3 regions of the Kitasatospora sp. NBC_00315 genome follow, and region 1 is predicted to be linked to each of the others. Evidence: riboswitches for the same ligand, from Rfam matches in the RefSeq annotation. Region 1 holds a riboswitch; each other region holds the start of a gene.
What was found. A riboswitch is a leader RNA that binds a small molecule or an ion and turns the genes downstream of it on or off. The one in region 1 is predicted to bind cobalamin.

Region 1 (7,075 bases):
TGATCTCGATGGTTCTGGAGCGCCCCGGGGAGATCTGCTCGAGCTCCTCCGGTTCCACCACCACGTACTCGCCCTCGGAGGTCTCGAAGCCCTTCACGATGTCGCCGAACGCGACCTCCTTGCCGGTGCGCTCGTTCACCCGGAGGTTGCGCACCCGGTCGGAGGTACCGCGCTGGATCTGCCGGAAGTGCACGGTGTGGTCCTCGGTCGCGGCGTACAGCGAGACGGGCACGGACACCAGGCCGAAGCTCAGGATTCCGCTCCAGATCGGTCGGGCCATCACCGGCCTCCTCTCGAACCCCCGCGCACTCCACGGGACGCACACTCCATGGGACCACGACCTCCCCTGATGCCGCTCGCGGGCCGGGCGAACGCGCCCCCCGGGCCGGGCGTACCCGCTGGCGGGTCGGGCGTACCCGCTCGCGGGTCTGGCTCAGTCACTTGCGGGCCGGGCTCAGTCGCCGCGGAGCCGCACGAAGCGGGCCCGGGCCGCCCGGCCGGTACCGATCGTGATCTCGGCCCGCAGCGGGGTCCGCAGTGGGTGGAGCGTCCCGTGCTCCGGGTCCTCCCGGGGCTCCCCCAGCGCTCCGGCGACCGCCTCGGCGACCCGGCGTGCCTGGGCGGGCGTGAGCTGCGGCGAGCTGAGCGCGGTGCTGCCGTCCGCCAGGCGCAGCAGCAGGGCCCGGGGCCGGGTGGGGGTGCCCGTCAGCGCGGTGACGGTCGCGTCCAGGGTGTCGCCGGGGCGGTACTTCACCCAGACCTGCCCGGCGCCCCTGGCGCGATAGGCCGAGGCGACGCTCTTGCAGACGATGCCCTCGACCCCCGTCCCGGCCAGCCGGCCGACCCAGGCCAGCGCCTCGGCCCGGTCGGTGGTCGCCAGGACGGCCTGGACGGGCGGCGGCACGCCGTCCAGCACCTGGGCGAGCAGTCGGCGACGCTCCGCCAGCGGCAGCCGGCGCACGTCCCGGCCCCCGGGCAGCGCGAGCACGTCGAAGGCGATCAGGCCCAGCACGACCTGGTCCGCCTCGCGGGCGGCGGGTGTGCGCAGCAGTTCCTCGAAGGCGAACCGCCCGTCCCGCCAGGCGACCAGCTCGGCGTCCAGGACGAGCCCGTCGGGCAGCCGGCCGACGGCGGCGGCGATGGACGGGAAGTCGGCGCCGAGATCGCGGCCGGAGCGCGACTGCAGGTAGGGAGCGCGTCCGCCGCGGGCGAACGCGACGCAGCGGAACCCGTCCAGCTTGAGCTCGTAGACCACCCCGGCGCCGCCGAGTCCGTCCTCCGGCGGCAGTTCCGGCACGGCGGCCGGGCGCATCACGTCGACGGGCGGCTCCAGCGGGGCCGACGGCGTGGGCGATCGCGGCGGCCGCGCCGGGTCCGGCGTTCCCGGCGGCTGCTCCGGTGCCGGCGGCTCCGCCGTTCCCGGCTCCCCCGCTGCGGCCGCCTTCCTCGATCCCGCCGTTCCCGGCTCCCCCGCTGCGGCCACCTTCCTCGATCCCGCCCGTCCGCCCGGTGCGGGCGCCGGTTCCGGAGCCCGGGCCGGGACGGCGCCTCCCGGCAGCGGGCGGGCGTGCGAGGGCAGCAGCAGCGGCGCGAGCAGGTCCCCGAGGGCGCGGATCCGGTCCGGCAGGTCGGCGATGGTGAACACGAGGTCCTCCGCGCCGGCGGCCCGGTCGAGCTCCTCCCAGCCGATCGGCGTGGAGACGGTCGGGCGGGGCCGGGCCCGAACGGTGTACGGGGCGGCGGTGGTCTTCCTGGCGGCGTTCTGGGACCAGTCGACCAGGACCCGGCCGACCCGGCGCGCCTTGGCCATGGTGTGCACCACCAGCTCCGGATGCTCCCGCTCCAGCTCTGCCGCCACGGCCTTCGCATAGGCGGAGACGTCCGCGCTGGGCGTGGGGGTGATCGGCACCAGCAGGTGCAGGCCCTTGGAACCGGAGGTCTTCACCCAGCAGGTCAGACCGTCGGCGGCGAGGCGCTCGCGCAGCAGCCCGGCGACGGCGCGACAGGTCAGGATGTCGGCGCCGTCGCCCGGATCGAGGTCGAGCACCAGCCGGTCGGCCACGGCGGGCCGCGCGGCGTGCCACTGCGGTACGTGCAGTTCGACGCAGCCGAGGTTGGCCGCCCAGATCAGCGCGGCCGCGTCCTCGATCAGCACCTGCCGCAGACCCCCGGCGCTGCTGGGCACCTCGGCGGTGCGCACCCAGCCGGGGGTGCCCGCCGGCGGGCTCTTGGCGAAGAAGCGCTCTCCCTCCACGCCCTCGGGGCAGCGCAGGAAGGAGAGCGGCCGGTCCCGCAGATGCGGCAGCAGGGCGGACTGCACCTCGGCGTAGTAGCGGAGCACCTCTCCCTTGAGCGTCCCGGTCTGCGGGAAGTAGACCTTCTCCAGATGGGACAGCGAGAGCCGGCGCCCCTCGACCACCGTCACCGGCACGGCGACCGCCGACCGGGCCGGGCGTCGTGAGCGGCGGTCAGTGGGTCCGGTCCTGGAGGTCGGCCATGGCCACCGCCCAGCGGACGTACTTGTTGCGGCCGAGGTCGCCGACGGTCTTGATCTTCAGCGCGGCGAGCGCCTCGCCGTGGGCGTCGGTGACCCCGGCCAGCGCGGCGACCGGGGCGTCCAGCACCTCCGGCAGGCTCAGGTTCTCGTACTTCTTGTCCAGGACCTTGTCGAGGTCGGCGGTGACGGTCATGGCGGGGCTCCTTCACGGGAACGGTCGCACGGGCGGGGTCGATGCCACCCAGGCTCCGGCCGGCGCCGGTCCGTCGCCATCCCGATCGGCCAACCGGGGGACGGACGGACCGCGTGCCCCCGTCTCCGTCCCCGTCCCGTCCCGTCCCGACCGCACGCAGACCTCACCGCCGGCTCAGCCGGCCGCCCCGTCGGCCGGGCCACCGCACCGCACGTTCCACCGTCCGGCCCGGCCGCTCAGCTCGGTGACGGAGAGCGGCCGGACGTCCAGGCGCCAGAAGGCGGGCCCGGGTACGCCCAGTGCGTGCAGCACCGCGGCCCGGACCACGTCGGGCTCGACCACGGCGAGCAGTGGCCCGCGCACGGCGGAGCCGGCTTCGTCCGTACGCGTTCCGTCCGTACTCGTTCCGTCCGTAGTGAGCCGGTCCGTGGCGAGCCGGTCCGTGGCGAGCCGGTCCGAGGCGAGCCGGTCCGAGGTGAGCCCGTCCAGCCATGATCCGACCCGGGCGAGGAACTCCAGCAGGCTCTCCCCGCCGTGCGGGGCGACGGCCGGGTCGGCGAGCCAGCCGGCCAGCGCGTCCGGCTCGACGGCGGCCACCTCCGTGAGCGTCCGCCCGGTCCAGCGCCCCATCGCGCAGCCGGCGAGCCCGGGCACCGGATCCGCCTTCAGGCCGAGCGCCCCGGCCGTCGCCGCGCAGCGGGCGGACGGCGAACTGAGGGCGTGCCGGCCGGCCGGGAAGGCCGGCGCGGCGTCCCGGGCCTGCCGCAGGCCGACCGGGTCCAACGGCCCGTCGGCGTCGAAGCGCGCCTCCCGCAGCGCCGTGCTCATCGCTGCTGAGACCAAGCTCACGCGTACCGTCAAGGCTCTCTCCGTTCTGTCCAACTCCGTTGCCGTGGACCCGAGTCGCTCCGTACACCCGGCGCTCGGGGCGCCCGTCGGCCGGGGGCGTGACCCGGCCGGGCGGTCGCGCGCCCTTGGCGGGCCCGCCCGCAGACGGTACCTTCGAGCCCGATACGACGACGGTATGACGGAAGTCCGGTGAGAATCCGGCACGGTCGCGCCACTGTAAGCCCGCGGAACCGCCCACCTGGGAGGTGCCTGTCGGGGAGTCAGACCCGATGCCGTCGTCTCTGCACCATCTAGCGGGACGCGAGTTCCCGAGGAGGTCCTGATCATGGCGCACACCGCTGCCCCCACGGCCGTTCCGGCCGCCCCTCTGACCCTGCCCGTCAAGGCGATCCTGCCCTGGGCGGTGTTCTTCGGCATCCTGATGCTGGCACTGATCTACTTCGTCGGCGCCGAGCAGGGCGCCACCTCCCTCATCTCCGGCGCGAGCGTCCACGAATGGGTGCACGACGGCCGCCACCTGCTCGGTTTCCCCTGCCACTGATCCCGGGGGAACCCTGCGCATGAACTCCACAACTGTCAGATCCCTGCTGGTCCGCGGCATGCTCGCGGGCCTCGGCGCGGGGCTGCTCGCCCTGGTGGTCGCCTACCTGATGGGCGAACCGCACGTGGACGCGGCGATCGCCTTCGAGGAGGCGCACAGCCACGACCACGGCGAGGTCGAGCTCGTCAGCCGGGCCCTCCAGTCAACTGCCGGGCTGGCCACGGGCGTTCTCGTCTACGGCGTGTCGCTCGGCGGTCTGGCCGCACTGGGCTACTGCTTCGCACTCGGCCGGATCGGCCGCTTCGGCCCGCGTGCCACCGCCGCCCTGCTCTCCGGTGCGGCGCTGGTCGCGGTCTACCTGGTGCCGTTCCTCAAGTACCCGGCCAACCCGCCGTCCATCGGCGATCCCGCGACGATCGGCGAACGCACCACGCTGTACTTCCTGATGATGCTGCTCAGCGTGTTGCTGGCGGTCGCGGCGGTGATCGTCGGCAAGCGGCTGGCGCCCCGCCTGGGCAACTGGAACGCCACCGCGGCGGCGATCGTCGCCTTCGGTGCCGCCGTCGGCCTGGCGTACGTGTTCCTCCCGGCGATCAACGAGGTGCCGGAGGACTTCTCGGCCACCCTGCTGTGGCAGTTCCGACTGTCCGCGCTCGCCATCCAACTGACCCTCTGGGCATCCTTCGGCCTGCTCTTCGGGTACCTGGCCGAACGCCTGCTGGTGCCGAGGCCGGCCCCGGCCGCCGAGCGCTCCGGCGCGCCGGAGGCCGTCACCGGCGCCGTCTGACCCGCACGACCGCACGGTCCGAGAAGGCCGGTGGACGCGACCTCACGCCGCGTCCACCGGCCTTCGGCGTCTCCTGCCGCCGAGCCCGGATCAGGCCAGGGCGAGGAACAGCTTCTCCAGTTCGGCCTCGGTCATCGGCGGGGCCTCCCCGTCGGCGGTGGCCAGGCACTGCCGCATCCCGCTCGCCACGATCTTGAACCCGGCTCGGTCCAGCGCCCTTGAGACCGCGGCGAGTTGGGTGACGACGTCCTTGCAGTCGCGGCCGGCCTCGATCATCGCGATCACCCCGTTGAGCTGCCCCTGGGCGCGCCGCAGGCGGTTCAGGACGGCGCCGACGGCCTCCTCGTCCACAGTCATGTCGCTCCTCCTCGTGGTGTGCACCCATCGTACCCCCTGGGGTATCGGGCCGACCGACCCTTGGCGCGGTCGGTCTCCAGGGCGCACCGGGAGAGCGGCGGTTTGCACGCACCGAGGAACCGGACGAAGCGACCGGACGAAGCGACCGGGCGGCCGTGGTGTCGGGCGGGCGTACTGTGGGAGCCGGTGCCGCGACGCGGGCCGGGCCCCCGTGCACGGGGGTGCATGAGGCACCGTCAAGCCCGCGCGGACGCCCAGGATCCGGTGAAGGAGCTCACAGATGACCGCTGCGCCGACGCCCGAACCGACGCCGGATCCGGCAGCCGGCCGGGCACCGGCGCCGCTGCCCGAGGCCTTCTACCGGCCGCTGGGGCCGGGCCGCTACGAGAGCACGGCGGCCACCGCCGGACCGTGGAGTCCGAAGACCCAGCACGGTGGCCCGCCCTCGGCGCTGCTGGGCCGGGCGCTGGAGCGGCACGCGGCCCGGCCGGGCCTGCGGATCGCCCGGATCACCGTGGAGCTGCCGTATCCGGTGCCGGTGGGCGAGCTGGAGGTCGCCGTGCGGACCGTACGCGGCGGCGGGCGCACCGAGCTGCTGGAGGGCGAGATCACCTCCGACGGCCGGCCGGTGCTGCTCGCCCGGGCCTGGCGGATGGTCGCGAGCCCGGCCGACACGCCCGCGCTGCGCCCGGTGCCCGGGCCGCCACCGCTGCCACTTCCGGGGCGCAGGCCGGCGCCCACCATGACCGGCGCCCACCCCGACGGCTACCTCGCCGCCACCGAGTGGCGGTTCGAACCGGGCCGGGGGTTCGACAGCTCCGGGCCGGGGACGGCCTGGGGACGCCAGCGCATCCCCTTGGTGGCGGGCGAGAGCGACACCCCGCTGACCCGGGCGCTCACCCTGGCCGACAGCTGCTGGGCGGTGGCCTTCGAGCTCGACCACGTCCGACGGCTGGTGATCAACACCGACGTCACGCTCGCGCTGCACCGCGATCCGGTCGGCGAGTGGTTCTGCGTGCGCGCCGCGACCGCCGCCAGCCCCGGAGGTTCCGGACTGGCGTCGGGACAGCTCGACGACCGGACCGGTGACTGCGGCAGGATCCTGCAGACCCTGCTGGTGGCGGAGCGCTGACCCGGCCGGCGGCGCCTCCCGGCGGGCGGCTGAAGGCAGGCACCGACGCCGCCACCGCCACCGCCACCGACACCGACACCAGCACCGACACCGCCACCGCCACCGCCACCGGCACCGACACCGGCACCGGCACCGGCACCGGAGCAGTCGGGCTCGCGGGGCCCTGACGTCGCAAAACCGCCAGCCCGCCCACCCCGACCGCGACCATGCTGGACGGACGCACGAAGCCGCCCGCCGACGCGGGGCCACCCGGCCCACCACGCCACGGCCGGCGCCGCCCGAACGGAGAGATCCCGATGAGCCGCTCCAGCACCGATCCGCGTGCCCGAGCCCGCACCCATGCCGTCCTGGACAGCCCGTACGGCCCGCTGACCCTGGTGGCCGAGGGCGAGTGCCTGGTCGGCCTCTACATGGAGGCCCAGCGGCACCGGCCCGATGAGGCCGCCTTCGGCGCCCGGAGCCCGGAGCCCGACGGCGCTCCGTTCGCTGCGGCCGCGCGGCAGTTGGACGAGTACTTCGCCGGGCGGCGCGAGACCTTCGACCTCCCGCTGACGCTGCACGGGACGCCCTTCCAGCAGCGGGTGTGGGCCGCCCTGCGCGAGATCCCGTACGGGCGGACCTGGTCGTACGGGGAGCTCGCCGATCACATCGGCCGGCCGACGGCGGCCCGGGCGGTCGGGCTGGCCAACGGCAGGAACCCGCTCGGCGTCATCGTGCCC
Region 2 (7,075 bases), 4.6 Mb from region 1:
TCTCGGCCACCGGCCCGTCCACCAGGTGCAGGAAGGAGAGCAGCTGGGGGGCCTGGTCGACGGCCTGTCCCGCGAGCACGGCGAAGACCCCGCGCAGGGCGGCCGGCGGCACCGGGGCCAGCAGGGTCCAGGCGTCGAACAGCGCGGACCAGCCGCGGACGACGGCCTCGTCGTCGTGCTCCCAGGCGTGCAGGCGCCAGCCGGGCGCCGCGCCGCCGTCCCGGGGCTCGACCAGGCCGACCAGCAGGGCCTGCCCCCAGGCCTTGGCGGCGGCGCCGACGGTCATGGCCAGTGCCCGGCCCGCCGCGCGGGCGTCGTCGGGCAGCAGCTCGCCGCGCTTGTCGACCTGCTCCAGCTCGCCCGCCCAGCGGGCGATCCGGACGGCGTCGACGAGCATCCGGCGGGCCAGCGGGGCCAGCTCGGCCGGCGCCGGAAAGCCTTCGGGTACGGGGACGCGCCCGCGCCCGGGGGCCGGTGCGGGGCCACGGCGGCGGGGTGCGCCGGGAGCGCCCGGACGCGCACCGTCGGGACGGTGGGCCGTACCGGGCAGACGGGTCACCGTCGCGCCGGTACCGATCGTCGGCGGGAGCGGGGCATCACGGTCGCGCGGGTTCCGAGACGTCACGCCGTGCAGTCTTCCCCGTGCACGGGCGTTCTGTCACATCGAGTTCGGCGAGTCTGTGGGGAGCCGGGGCGCCGAAGGCCGCAAGAGCGGGCAACCACCCGCAAACCGGGCCGTCGGATGGTGAACATGGCATGTATGTGACATGACAGGAGTACGACGGCCGGGCTGCCCACCGACCGGCGCGGCCCGCCGTGGGGAGCGCCGGGCCGTGGCGAGTGCCGGGCCGTGGCAAGCGCCCGGGCCCTCGGGAGCCGTCTGCGGGGCTCGGCGGCCGGCCGCCGGGGCCGTTCAGAGCAGCGGCGTGAGAAAGCGGCGCAGGCTCTCCTCGTAGCCGGCCGGGTTCGCGTTCCACAGGGCGGCGTGTTCGGCCCCGGGCACCGGCCGCAGGGTGACCAGGTCCGCCCGCCGGTTCCCGAGGCGTTCGGCGGCGGCCCAGGGGGCGACCGCGTCCTCCGTGCCGTGCAGCAGCAGGGTGGGCACCTGGAGGTCGGTGCCCTGGGCCAGCCGGGCGAAGTCCGCGAGGTCCACCTTGGAGCGCCCTTCGGCGGCCAGCGCGCCCAGCCCGGCGAGCGGGGCGCTGACGCCCGCTCCGGTCGCCTCCCGGCGGATGGTGGCCGGCAGGTCCAGCACCGGCGAGTCCAGGATCAGCCCGCTGACCGCGGAGGCCCAGGCGGAGCGGGCCGCCGTCTGCAGGGCCATGGTGGCGCCCAGCGACCACCCGTAGAGGACGACCCGGCCCGCGCCGCTGTCGAGGGCGAGGCGGATCGCGGCCTCGACGTCGCGCCACTCCGTGTCGCCGAAGTGGCCGAGCCCGTCGGGCGAGGCCGGCGCGTCCTCGTCCCCCCGGTAGGTGACCGAGAGCACCGGCAGCGCGAGCCGGTGCAGCAGCGGTACCGCGCAGAGCGTCTGCTGCCGGTCGGCGCCCGGCCCGTGCACCAGCAGCACCCAGGTGCCCCGCCTGCCGTCCACGTACCAGGCGGGCAGCGGACCGGACTCGCCCTCGGACGCGGTCTCGATGAAGGGCAGCCCGAGCGCGCGCTCCGGGTCGCCCAGGTACACCCGGGGGGTGAGCCGGACGGCCGTGCCGATGTCCAGCGTGCCGTTGTCGGCGCGCTCCAGCCGACGGGTGACGCCCTGCCGGTCGCTCTGCAGGACCTCGCCGACGACCGCGTGCCCCCCGCCGCCCCACTCCAGGGCGTAGCGGCCGGGGCGGGTGGTCTGCGGGGTGGGGGTGAGCACGACGCGTCCGGCGGCCAGGCCCAGCACCCTCACCTGCGCCGCGCCCTTTGCGCCCTTCGCCGCGGCGGCGCGGGGATGTACCGCGCGCTCCGACACCCTGCGTCCGAGTGCCAGGACGGCGATGCCCGTCCCGGCCGCGGCGGCCGCCACGACGGCCGCGGTTCCCCAGCGCATATCCCACTCCCCGCTCTGCTGCCTGCTGCTGTGCCGCGGCGCCGGCCGAGGCCCGGATGCATACGCACACCAGTCCACGCGCCGCGCGGGCGGACGGCCACCGGTGCGGGGCCGTCCGGGGCACGCCGGGCGGCGCCCGAAGGGGGCCCGGGCCGGCCGGGCCGAGCGGGGCCGAGCCGAGCGGGCCCGCGGAGCAAGGGACCCGCGGAGCAAGGGCGCAGGGGACAGGGCGCAGGGGACAGGGGGCAGGGGCAGGGGGCAGGGGGCACGGGCAGGGGGCGGGGCGCAGGGCGCAGGGCGCGGGAGGACGGTCAGACCGGTATGTCGGTGGGGCGCAGTGCCATCAGCTCCCAGAACCGCTCGTCGAGCGGACGGCTCTGCGGGGCCGGCTCGGGCCCGCTCCGGGCACTGGAGCTCCAGCTGCCGGCGCCCCAGTGCCCGGTCACCCGGTACTCCTCCTGCAGTTGCGCCAGGACGGCGCCCAGAGTCTGCGCGGGCACCGGCACCATCCGCCCGATCGCCTTCACCTGCGCCTGCCACCGCCCGTCGACCCCGCGCCGCAGCCGCCGGTCGAGCTCCTCCCCGCGCCCGAGCACCGCCACCACGTCCCGCAGCGTCAGCCCCAGTACCTGGGCCAGGGCGTAGGTCCGGTCCTCGTCGCCGCCCCACTGGCCGCCGTCCTCGACCGCCTGGTAGGCCCGGGGCGCCACCCCGATCCGGCGGGCCGCCTCCTCCCGGCTCAGCTCGCGGGCCAGCCGGAAGTCGCGCAGACAGGCCGGGCGGGTGCCCATCAGCTGGACGGGCGGGCACCACAGCGCCCGGGCCAGGGCGATGAACTCGTCCTCCGACGGCCTGATCTCGCCGCTCTCCCAGCCCAGGACGTGGGCCGGGAGCAACCGCACGCCGTGCGCGGCCATGCCCTCGGCCACCTGAGCGGGGGTCAGGCCCAGGCCGGCCCGGTGCGCCCGGGCCGCCCTCGGCGAGAAGGGCAGCGGCGTCGCGGAGGGCTGTCTGGGTCGCATGGGAGTCGACCGTACGGGCCGTGCCCGGGCCGCCCCAGTCGCCGAACGCACGAAGCCGGGCGACCGGGCCCCCCGGCGCGACTGGTGAATCCTCCAGGGGCGCTCGGCCCGGCGGGCTCCCCGCTCGGAGGTAGTGACGGTTCCCCGGCCGAGGGGAACTACGCGGGTAGCGCCACCCCGGCCGGGGCGGCGGTGGCGCGGCCGTCGGTCCGTCAGGCGGCCGCCCGGGCGGCCGGTCCCGGCGGCGGGGCCGGTGCCGGCGACGCGCCCGGCGTGTGACCAAACCCTCCGTGGCCTCGGTTGACGCCCGGTCGAACAGCGTGATGGGATCCTTCAGCCAAACGGAGGCAAATGGAGAGGAAGCCGGTGCGAATCCGGCGCGGTCCCGCCACTGTCACCGGGGAGCACGTTCCCGCAGGCCCGCAGCCGCCCCTCGGGGCCCGCGACCGGCCCAGGGGGCGTGCCGTACCGGAAGCCAGGAGACTCTCGCCCCCGGTACGTCGATCCAGGGCGCGGACCCTGAGTGAGGACACGCACGCCATGCAGGCTGCCCGGGCCGCCCGTCGGCCGTCGTCGGACCGGACGCCCCCCGGCCGAGAGCGCCACCACACCACCACGCCCCCGCCGTGCGCGGGCTGAACCGCGGCGCGGCCTTCGCCCTCGGCGCCGTCGCCGGCTACCTCGCCGACGCCGGCTTCGCCGACCCCCGCCGCGGCCACCCGGTGGCCGCCTTCGGCACCGCGGCGGGCCGGCTGGAGCGGCTGCTCTGGCGCGACCGGCGAGCGGCCGGCGCCGCCTACACGGCGCTCTGCGTCGGCGCGGTCGCGGCCGGCGCCGCGCTGGCCCAGGGCGCGGTTCGGCACTCCCCCGCCGGGCGCGCCGCACTCACCGCCGCCGCGACCTGGACGGTGCTCGGGGGCACCTCGCTCACCCGGGAGGCCCGCACCATCGGACGCTCCCTCGACGCGGGCGATCTCGCGGCCGCCCGCGACCGGCTGCCGCACCTGTGCGGACGCGACCCGAGTTCGCTCGACGAGCGGCAGATCGCCCGCGCCGTGGTGGAGTCGGTGGCCGAGAACACCGCCGACGCGGTGGTCAACGCGCTGGTCTGGGGCTCCCTCGCGGGCGTGCCCGGCCTGCTCGCCTTCCGCGCGGTCAACACGCTGGACGCGATGGTCGGTCACCGCTCCCCGCGCCACGCCCGCTTCGGCTGGGCCTCCGCGCGGCTGGACGACCTCGCGGGCTGGCCGGGCGCCCGGCTCACCGCCCTGCTGACGGTCTGCGCCGCGCCGCGGCCGGCCACCGCCTGGCAGATCTGGCGGCGGGACGGCTCCGCCCATCCGAGCCCCAACGCCGGCCAGGCCGAGGCCGCCTTCGCGGGCGCGCTGGGCGTCCGGCTGGGCGGCACGCTGCGATACGGCGAGCGCACCGAGCACCGGCCGGTGCTGGGCGAGGGGCTGCGACCGGTCGGGGTGGACGACATCGAGCGGGCCTGCCTGCTGTCCCGCCGGGTCGGCCTGCTCGCCCTCGGCGTCACGGTGGCCGGGCACGTCCTGCTGCGCGGCGCCCGCCGCACGGCCGGCGGTCAACGAGTCGGCGGTCAACGCGTCGGCGGTCAACGAGAGGGTGGCCTGAATTGAGTGGCGCACTGCTGGTCGCCGGGACGACCTCGGACGCGGGCAAGAGCGTGGTCACCGCCGGGATCTGCCGGTGGCTGGCCCGGCAGGGTGTGAGCGTGGCGCCGTTCAAGGCGCAGAACATGTCGCTCAACTCCTTCGTCACGGCCGACGGCGCCGAGATCGGCCGCGCGCAGGCGATGCAGGCCCAGGCGGCCGGGGTCGAGCCGGAGGCGGCGATGAACCCGGTGCTGCTCAAGCCGGGCGCGGACGGCCGCAGCCAGGTGGTGCTGCTCGGACGGGCGGTCGCCGAGGTCGGCGCGCTGGACTACCGCGAGCGCAAGCCCGTCCTGCTGGAACGGTCCCTGGAGTGCCTGGCCGATCTGCGCGGCCGCTACGACGTGGTGGTCTGCGAGGGCGCGGGCTCGCCGGCCGAGATCAACCTGCGCGACCGCGACATCGCCAACATGGGCCTGGCCACCGCCGCCGGCCTGCCGGTGGTCGTGGTCGGCGACATCGACCGGGGCGGGGTGTTCGCGGCGATGTACGGCACGCTCGCGCTGCTCTCCGCCGAGGACCAGCGGCATGTGGCCGGCTGGTTCGTCAACAAGTTCCGCGGCGACGCCCGGCTGCTGCGGCCCGGCCTGGAGATGCTGCACGGCCTGACCGGCCGTCCGGTGCTCGGCACCCTGCCGATGCTCAAGGGGCTGTGGCTGGACGCCGAGGACTCGCTCGACCTCTCGACCGTGGTGGACCGCGAGGACGCCCGCGGCCCGTACGGCGCGGACGTGCTGCGGGTGGCCGTGGTGCGCTTTCCCCGGCTGTCCAACTTCACCGACCTGGACGCGCTGGCCCAGGAGCCCGGGGTGCTGGTCCGCTGGGCCACCCGGCCCGAGGAGCTGGCCGACGCGGATCTGGTGATCCTGCCCGGCACCCGGGCGACGGTCGCGGACCTGGCCTGGCTGCGCGAGCGCGGCCTGGAGCCGGCGCTGCGGGCCCGGGCCGGCGCCGGCCTGCCGGTGCTCGGCGTCTGCGGCGGCTACCAGATGCTGGCCGGCGAGATCGTGGACGAGGTCGAGTCGGGGGCCGGCGCCGTCCAGGGCCTCGGGCTGCTGCCCGCCCGGGTGCGCTTCGGAGCCGAGAAGGTGCTCGCCCGCCCCGTCGGCGAGGCGTACGGGCAGCCGGTCGCGGGGTACGAGATCCACCACGGCGTGGTCGCCGTCGAGGGCGGCGAGCCGTTCGTCTCGGACGGCCGCGGCGGGGCCCTGGACGGCTGCCGGCACGGCGCGGTCTGGGGCACCACCTGGCACGGCGTGCTGGAGAACGACGGCTTCCGCCGCGAACTCCTGCGGGAGGTCGCGAAGCTGGCCGGCCGTGCGTTCGTGCCGGCGCCGGACACCTCGTTCGCCCTGGCGCGCGAGCAGCGCCTGGACCGGCTCGGCGACCTGATCGCGGAGCATGCCGACACCGACGCGCTGTGGCGGCTGATCGAGGGCGGCGTCCCGGCCGACGGGCTGCCGTTCGTGCCGCCGGGTGCGCCGTGAAGAGCTTGACGGGTACGGATGTTGAAGGACCGGCCGAGGAGAGGGACACCGATGAGTGACGTCCGATACCCGTTCACCGCGATCGTCGGCATGGCCGACCTGCGGCTCGGACTGCTGCTCAACGCGGTCTCCCCCGCGGTCGGCGGGGTGCTGGTGCGCGGCGAGAAGGGCACCGCCAAGTCGACCATGGTGCGGGCGCTGGCCGGCCTGCTGCCGTCGATCGCCACCGTGGCCGGCTGCCGTTTCGCCTGCGACCCGGCCGACCCCGACCCGCAGTGCCCGGACGGCCCGCACGACGGCGCCGCCGAGGCCGCCCGCGCCGCCCACCTGGTCGAACTGCCGGTCGGCGTCACCGAGGACCGGATCGTCGGCTCGCTCGACCTGGAACGCGCGCTGGCCGAGGGGGTGAAGGCCTACGAGCCCGGGCTGCTGGCCAGGGCCCACCGGGGCGTGCTCTACATCGACGAGGTCAACCTGCTCCAGGACCACGTCGTCGACCTGCTGCTGGACGCCGCCGCGATGGGCCGCTCGTACGTCGAGCGCGAGGGTGTCTCGGTGCGGCACGCCGCCCGCTTCCTGCTGGTCGGCACCATGAACCCGGAGGAGGGCGAGCTGCGCCCGCAGCTGCTCGACCGCTTCGGTCTGACGGTCGAGATCGCGGCCACCCGCGATCCGCGCGAGCGGGCCGAGGTGGTCCGCCGCCGCCTGGCCTACGACGCCGACCCGGCGGCCTTCGCCGACCGGTTCGCCGAGGACGAGCGCGACCTCGCCGCACGGATCGGCACGGCCCGCGCGCTGCTGCCCGAGGTGGTGCTGACCGATGCGGCGCTGCGCCAGATCACCGCCGTCTGCGCG
Region 3 (7,075 bases), 5.5 Mb from region 1:
GTCGCCGGCCGTGCGCATCGCGCTGGTGCCCCAGAGCGAGAGACCGACCGAGGGCGGGAAGGCGCCGTCGTTGTCCGCCCGGTAGCGATCGACCAGCGAGGCGGCCAGCGCCTGCCCGGTCTCCCAGGCGAGCCGGCTGGGCACCGCCTTCGGGTCGACGGAGTAGAAGTTGCGGCCGGTCGGCAGCACGTTGACCAGCCCGCGCAGCGGCGATCCGGAGGGGCCGGCCTTGACGAAGCCGCCGCCGAGCGCGTGCAGCACGGCGTCCAGCTCGTCGGTGGTCGCGGCCAGACGCGGGACGACCTGGCGGGCGGCGAAGTCCAGCACCTCGGCGACGGCCGGCGGCAGCCCGGCGGCGGTCTTCTCGACGGCCTCGGGGGCCCAGTCCTCGGCCTCCATCGCCTCGACCAGTTCACGGGCCTTCGCCTCGGCCGCGTCGGCGGCGCCCAGGGTGGGTGCGGACTCGTCCAGGCCGAGCGCCTCGCGCAGGCCCGGCAGCGCGCTGACGCCGCCCCAGATCTGGCGGGCCCGCAGGATGGCGAGCACGATGTTCACCCGGTCGGTGCCGGCCGGCGCCTGGCCCAGTACGTGCAGGCCGTCGCGGATCTGGGCGTCCTTGACCTCGCAGAGCCAGCCGTCGACGTGCAGCAGGAAGTCGTCGAAGCCGTCGTCCTCGGGACGCTCGTCCAGACCGAGGTCGTGGTCCAGGCGGGCGGCCTGGATCAGTGTCCAGATCTGGGCCCGGACGGCCGGCAGCTTGGCCGGGTCCATCGCGGCGATGTTGGCGTGCTCGTCGAGCAGCTGCTCCAGGCGCGCGATGTCGCCGTAGCTCTCGGCGCGGGCCATCGGCGGCACCAGGTGGTCGACCAGGGTGGCGTGCGCGCGGCGCTTGGCCTGGGTGCCCTCGCCCGGGTCGTTCACCAGGAAGGGGTAGACCAGCGGCAGGTCGCCGAGCGCGGCGTCCGGACCGCAGTCGGCGGAGAGCGCGGCGGTCTTGCCGGGCAGCCACTCCAGGTTGCCGTGCTTGCCCAGGTGGACGACGGCGTCGGCGCCGAAACCGCCGTCCTCCCGGGCGGCCGCGATCCAGCGGTAGGCGGCCAGGTAGTGGTGCGAGGGCGGCAGGTCCGGGTCGTGGTAGATGGCCACCGGGTTCTCTCCGAAGCCGCGCGGCGGCTGGATCAGCACCAGCAGGTTCCCGGCGCGCAGGCCGGCCAGCACGATGTCGCCCTCGGGGTTGCGGCTGCGGTCCACGTACAGCTCGCCCGGGGCCGGGCCCCAGTGCCGCTCGACCTGCTCGCGCAGGCCCTCGGGCAGCTCGGCGTACCAGCGGCGGTAGTCGGCGGCGGGGATCCGCACGGGGTTGCGGGAGAGCTGGTCCTCGGTCAGCCAGTCCTGGTCGTAGCCGCCGGCCGCGATCAGCGCGTGGATCAGCGCGTCGCCCTCGTGGCTCTCGTCGCCCTCGGGCGCGGGTGCGAGACCGGGCAGGGCGTCCGGGCCGTCCAGCGGGCCGAGGTCCATGCCCTCCGCCCGCAGCCGCTCCAGCAGGCGGATCGCGCTGGCGGGGGTGTCCAGCCCGACCGCGTTGCCGACCCGGGCGTGCTTGGTCGGGTACGCGGACAGCACCAGCGCCAACCGTCGCTCGGCGGCCGGGATGTACCGCAGCCGGGCGTGCCGCACCGCGATGCCGGCCACCCGGGCGGCCCGCTCCGGGTCCGCGGCGTAGACGGTCAGGCCGTCCTCGTCCAGCTCCTTGAACGAGAACGGGACGGTGATCAGGCGGCCGTCGAACTCGGGCACGGCGACCTGGGTGGCGGTGTCCAGCGGGGACAGGCCGTCGTCGCTGGCCTCCCAGGCGGCGCGCGACCAGGTGAGGCAGAGGGCCTGCAGGATCGGGCGGTCGAGCGCGGCCAGCGCGCCCGCGTCCCAGGCCTCCTCGTCGCCGCCGGCCGAGGCGTCGGCGGGGCGGGTGCCGCCGGCCGCCAGCACGGTGGTGACGATCGCGTCGGCCTGCCCCAGCTCCGCCAGCAGCTCGGCCTCCGCGCCGCGCAGCGAGGAGCAGTACAGCGGGCGCGGGCGGGCGCCCTTGTCCTCGATGGCCCGGCACAGCGTCTCGACGAAGGCGGTGTTGCCGCTCATGTGGTGGGCCCGGTAGTAGAGCACCGCGATCACCGGGCCGTCGGCGTTCCCGGCGCTCGGGGTGCGCTCCAGCGGGCCCCACTCGGGGGCCGACGCCGGGGCGGCGAAGCCGTGGCCGGTGAGCAGCACGGTGTCGGAGAGGAAGGCGCCGAGCTCGGCGAGGTTGGCCGGGCCGCCGTGCGCGAGGTAGGCGTGCGCCTCGGCGGCGATCCCGGCCGGGACGGTGGAGAGCTCCATCAGCTGGGCGTCCGGCGCCTGTTCGCCGGTGAGCACGATCACCGGGCGGGGGCCGGCCAGCAGCGCGTCCAGGCCCTCCTGCCAGGCCCGGCGGCCACCGAGCAGGCGGACGACCACCAGATCGGTGTCCTCCAGCAGGCCGGGGAGGTCGTCCGCGGTGAGCCGGGCCGGGTTGCCCAGCCGGAAGGGGACCGGTCCCGCGGCGGCGCGGGCGCTCAGCAGGTCGGTGTCCGAGGTCGACAGAAGCAGGATCACGCGAAGGCCCTCCCGGCCTCGTGGGCGGGCAGGGGCAGAGCCATGGGCGTGGCCGCGGGCGGGAGCCCGGGCACAGGCGTGCGGCGGCGCATAGGTGGAGCCTTCCTCGGGGTCCGCGCCCCGTGGGGGTACCTCCTGCCGGGGGCAGGCGGAGTCGGGACGGCAGGAGTTCCTGGCTCCCACGGCTGGTGAACCGTGGTCACAGTGGCGGGACCGCACCGGGTTTGCACCGGTTTCCTCCCCTTTGCGCCGTCTCTGGCGTGAGCGGACCCCGAAGGATCCGCCCGGGAGCATAGTAGGCGGTACAGGTGATCCACGGGACAGAGTCCCGGGGCGGTTCCTGGGTATGCTCGCGGCCATGTCACCCTCACCCGACCCCGCGGAACCGGGCCCCGGCGGGCCCGGCCGGGCGCGCGAGGACGCGTGCCCGGGGGCCCTTCGCCTACATACGGCCGACGACGGCGCGCTCGCCCGAGTACGCCTGCCCGGTGGTCTCCTGACGTTCCGTCAGGCGGATGTGCTGGCCGACGCCGCAGAGGCGCTCGGTGACGGCCGGCTGGAGACCACCTCGCGCGGCAACGTCCAACTGCGCGGCCTGTCCGAGGGCTGCGGTCCGGAGCTCGGCGACCGGCTGCGCGCGGCCGGACTGCTGCCCTCCGAGCGGCACGAGCGGATCCGCAACATCGTCGCCACGCCGCTCGCCGGCCTCGACGGCAACGGGTCTGCGGACGTGACGATTTGGGCCCGCGAACTGGACGCGGCGCTGTGCGCCGCCGACTGGTCCGCCGCCCTCTCCGGCCGATTCCTCTTCGCGCTCGACGACGGCCGGGGCGACGTCGCCGGGCTCGACGCCGATGTGACATTGATCGCAGCGCCGGGCGGCGGGGCACTCCTGCGCCTCGGCCGTGCCACCGGTGCGCTGCGGGTGCCGGCCGGCGAGGCCGTCGCTGCGGCGCTGGCCGCCGCCGGGGCCTTCCTCGCGCTGCTCGGGGCCACCGGCACCGGGGCCTGGCGGATCCGCGAGGCGGACCCGGACGGCACCCGGCTCACCGTGCCCGGCCTCGTCGCCGCGCCGCTGCCGGCGCTCGCGGGGACGCTGCCGCAGGCCGGTCCGGTGCCCGGGCCCGACGGACGGCACGCGCTCTCGGCGGGCCTGCGCTTCGGGCGCGCGCCGGCCGGGGCGTGGCGGCTGCTCGCCCGGGCGGCGGAGCAGGGCGCCGGTGAGCTCCGGGTGACCCCCTGGCGCGGCGTGGTCCTGCCCGGACTGGCGCCGGACGGCGCCCGCGAGTGGGCCGGGCGGCTGTCGGCCGCCGGGCTGGGCCTGGATCCGCACTCGCCCTGGGAGCTGGCGATGGCCTGCACCGGGACGCCGGGCTGCGCGAAGTCGCTGGCGGACGTCCGCGGCGACGCGGCGCGCGCGCTGGCGGCCGCCGGGCCGCCCGCCGGGCCCGGGGCGCGCCTGCTGCCCGTGCACTGGTCCGGGTGCGCGCGGCGGTGCGGGCACCCGGCGGGGGAGTGGGTGGACGTGCTCGCCACGGGGGACGGGTACGAGGTGGCGGTACGCCGCCCGCACGCTCCGTCCGCCTCTCAGTCAACGACAACGCAACAGATGCCCGACGCAGTGGCCCGGGCCCGGAGGACGAAGTGATCGAGTACGAGAGGGACGGGGCGGCCATCTACCGCGAGTCCTTTGCCACCATCCGGGCCGAGGCCGATCTGGCGGGTCTGCCCGCCGACGTCTCCCAGGTCGCGGTGCGCATGATCCACGCGTGCGGCATGACCGACCTGGTGCGGGACCTGCTCTGGTCCCCGAACGTGGTCGCCGACGCGCGCCGGGCGCTGCGCGCCGGCGCCCCGATCCTGTGTGACGTCTCGATGGTCGCCAGCGGGGTGACCCGCAAGCGGCTGCCCGCCGGCAACGAGGTGCTCTGCACGCTCTCCGACCCCTCCGTCCCCGAGCTGGCGAGGAAGATGGGCAACACCCGCAGCGCCGCCGCGATGGAGCTGTGGCTGCCCCGGCTGGAGGGCGCGGTGGTCGCCGTCGGCAACGCGCCGACCTCGCTCTTCCGGCTGCTGGAGCTGATCGAGGCGGGCGCGCCCCGCCCGGCCGCCGTGATCGGCGTCCCGGTCGGCTTCATCGGCGCCGCCGAGTCCAAGCAGGCCCTGGCCGAACACCCCAGCGCCCTGGAGCATCTGGTGGTCCGGGGCCGCCGTGGCGGCAGTGCCATGGCCGCCGCCGCCATCAACGCGATTGCGAGTGAAGAAGAGTGACGCAGCCTCAGTCGACGACAGGCGGCCCCGGCCGGCTCTACGGGGTGGGTCTGGGCCCGGGTGACCCGTCGCTGGTCACCGTCCGCGCCGCCGAACTCATCGGCAAGGCCGACGTGGTGGCCTACCACAGTGCCCGGCACGGCCGCTCGATCGCCCGCTCGATCGCCGAGCGCTATCTGACGGACGGTCAGATAGAGGAGCAGTTGGTCTACCCGCTCACGGTCGAGACCACCGACCACCCCGGCGGCTACCGGGGCGCGATCGACGAGTTCTACGAGGAGGCCGCCGCCCGGCTGGCCGCCCACCTGGACGCGGGCCGGGACGTGGTGGTGCTCGCCGAGGGCGACCCGCTCTTCTACGGCTCCTACCAGCACATGCACAAGCGCCTGGCCCACCGCTACCCGACCGAGGTGGTGCCGGGGGTGACCTCCGTCAGCGCCGCCGCGGCCCGGCTCGGGCGGGCGCTGGTGGAGGCCGAGGAGGTGCTGACCATCCTGCCCGGCACGCTGCCGGAGGAGGAGTTGGCGGCCCGCCTGGCGTCCACCGACTCGGCCGTGATCATGAAGCTCGGCCGGACCTTCCCCGCCGTGCGACGGGCTCTGGAGCGGGCCGGCCGGCTGGCGGACGCCCAGTACGTGGAGCGCGCCACCATGGACGCCGAGCGGACGGCCCCGCTGGCCGAGGTCGACCCCGACACCGTCCCGTACTTCTCCGTCGCCGTGCTGCCGAGCCGGATCGGACTGCCCGCCGAACCGGCGCCGGTTGCGGTTGGAGCCGCCGTTGAGGCCGACGGGGCCGATGCGGCCGACGGGGCGGGCAGCGCGGGCAGGGTCGGCGAGGTCGTGGTGGTCGGTCTCGGTCCCGCCGGGCCGCTCTGGCTCACCCCCGAGGCGCGCGGCGAACTCGCCGCCGCCGACGACCTGGTGGGCTACACCACCTACCTCGACCGGGTGCCGGTGCGGGCGGGGCAGCGCCGGCACGGCTCCGACAACAAGGTCGAGTCCGAGCGCGCCGAGTTCGCCCTCGACCTGGCCCGGCAGGGCCGCCGGGTGGCGGTCGTCTCCTCCGGCGACCCGGGCGTCTTCGCGATGGCGACCGCGGTCCTGGAGGTCGCCTGCGAGGAGCGCTACGGCGACGTGCCGGTGCGGGTCGTCCCCGGGATGACGGCCGCGCACGCGGCGGCCTCCCGGGCGGGCGCCCCGCTCGGGCACGACTACGCCGTGGTCTCGCTCTCCGACCGTCTGAAGCCGTGGAAGGTGGTCGCCGAGCGGCTGGCCGCCGCGGCCTCCGCCGACCTCGTCCTCGCGCTCTACAACCCCGGCTCGCAGTCCCGCACCACCCAGGTCGCTCTGGCCCGTGACCTGCTGCTGGAGCACCGCGCCCCCGACACCCCGGTGGTGATGGCCCGCGACGTGGGCGGCCCCACCGAGCGGGTCCGCACCGTGTGCCTGGCGGACCTCGATCCGGCGCAGGTCGACATGCGCACCATCCTGCTCATCGGTTCCTCGCAGACCCGGGCGGTCACGCGCGGCAACGGCACCCAGGTGGTCTGGACGCCCCGCCGCTATCCGGAGGTCTGAGGCGGCCCGCTCCGGCGGAACCCGGGGCGGACGACTCGTCCGCCCCGGGGGCGACCCGCCGGGCCTGCGGCGGTACGCGCCTGCGGTACGCGCTTGCGGTACGGGCCTGCGGTGGCCCGGCGGAGCCGCCGCGCGGGCGGCCTACCGTCCGGCCGCGACCGGGAAGTTGAAACGCATCACGGCGTCGAAGGCGACGTCCGGCAGCAGCCGCTTGGCCATCATCGTGCCGCGGGCCAGCGCGCCGATGGCGTAGCGGGCGCGCGGGCGGCCGGTGGTGGCCGCGCGGACGATCACCTTGGTCGCGGTCTCCGCCGGGACGGCGCCGTTGCGGCGACGGAACGTCCGGTTGGCGTACATGTCCGCGAGCTCGGCCCGGAAGCGGCCGTACGGGTCCTCGCCGTCGCCGAGGGAGTGCTCGGCCCCGCCGTGCATGGTGTTCACCGCGGTGTCGGCGAACTCGGTGATGGTGGGGCCGGGTTGGACCACCACCACCTTCACGCCGAACGGGGCGACCTCCAGCCGCAGCGAGTCGCTGATCGCCTCCACCGCGTGCTTGCTGGCGTGGTAGAACGCCCCGCCGGGCGGGGAGAAGCGGC

Region 2: linked by a shared signal. The riboswitch ahead of OG823_RS09625 (cobalamin biosynthesis protein) and the one ahead of OG823_RS29375 (CbtB-domain containing protein) in region 1 are both predicted to bind cobalamin.
Region 3: linked by a shared signal. The riboswitch ahead of cobN (cobaltochelatase subunit CobN) and the one ahead of OG823_RS29375 (CbtB-domain containing protein) in region 1 are both predicted to bind cobalamin.

Annotation. Positions count from the first base shown of each region.
Region 1 is NZ_CP108025.1:6,989,548-6,996,622, reverse strand. Features, by position in the region: gene OG823_RS29400 (Ku protein) at 1-280, opposite strand, end outside; gene OG823_RS29395 (DNA ligase) at 455-1,312, opposite strand; partial or broken gene ligD (non-homologous end-joining DNA ligase) at 1,547-2,431, opposite strand; gene OG823_RS29385 (hypothetical protein) at 2,469-2,690, opposite strand; gene OG823_RS29380 (histidine phosphatase family protein) at 2,865-3,518, opposite strand; cobalamin riboswitch at 3,668-3,831, shown strand; gene OG823_RS29375 (CbtB-domain containing protein) at 3,865-4,080, shown strand; gene OG823_RS29370 (CbtA family protein) at 4,100-4,867, shown strand; gene OG823_RS29365 (metal-sensitive transcriptional regulator) at 4,958-5,224, opposite strand; gene OG823_RS29360 (thioesterase family protein) at 5,505-6,356, shown strand; gene OG823_RS29355 (methylated-DNA--[protein]-cysteine S-methyltransferase) at 6,653-7,075, shown strand, end outside.
Region 2 is NZ_CP108025.1:2,423,548-2,430,622, forward strand. Features, by position in the region: gene OG823_RS09610 (hypothetical protein) at 1-625, opposite strand, end outside; gene OG823_RS09615 (alpha/beta hydrolase family protein) at 914-2,038, opposite strand; gene OG823_RS09620 (transcriptional regulator) at 2,350-3,060, opposite strand; cobalamin riboswitch at 3,371-3,567, shown strand; gene OG823_RS09625 (cobalamin biosynthesis protein) at 3,696-4,700, shown strand; gene OG823_RS09630 (cobyric acid synthase) at 4,697-6,220, shown strand; gene OG823_RS09635 (putative cobaltochelatase) at 6,272-7,075, shown strand, end outside.
Region 3 is NZ_CP108025.1:1,506,242-1,513,316, reverse strand. Features, by position in the region: gene cobN (cobaltochelatase subunit CobN) at 1-2,628, opposite strand, end outside; cobalamin riboswitch at 2,772-2,897, opposite strand; gene cobG (precorrin-3B synthase) at 2,975-4,276, shown strand; gene OG823_RS06305 (precorrin-8X methylmutase) at 4,273-4,899, shown strand; gene OG823_RS06300 (precorrin-2 C(20)-methyltransferase) at 4,896-6,479, shown strand; gene OG823_RS06295 (SDR family NAD(P)-dependent oxidoreductase) at 6,621-7,075, opposite strand, start outside.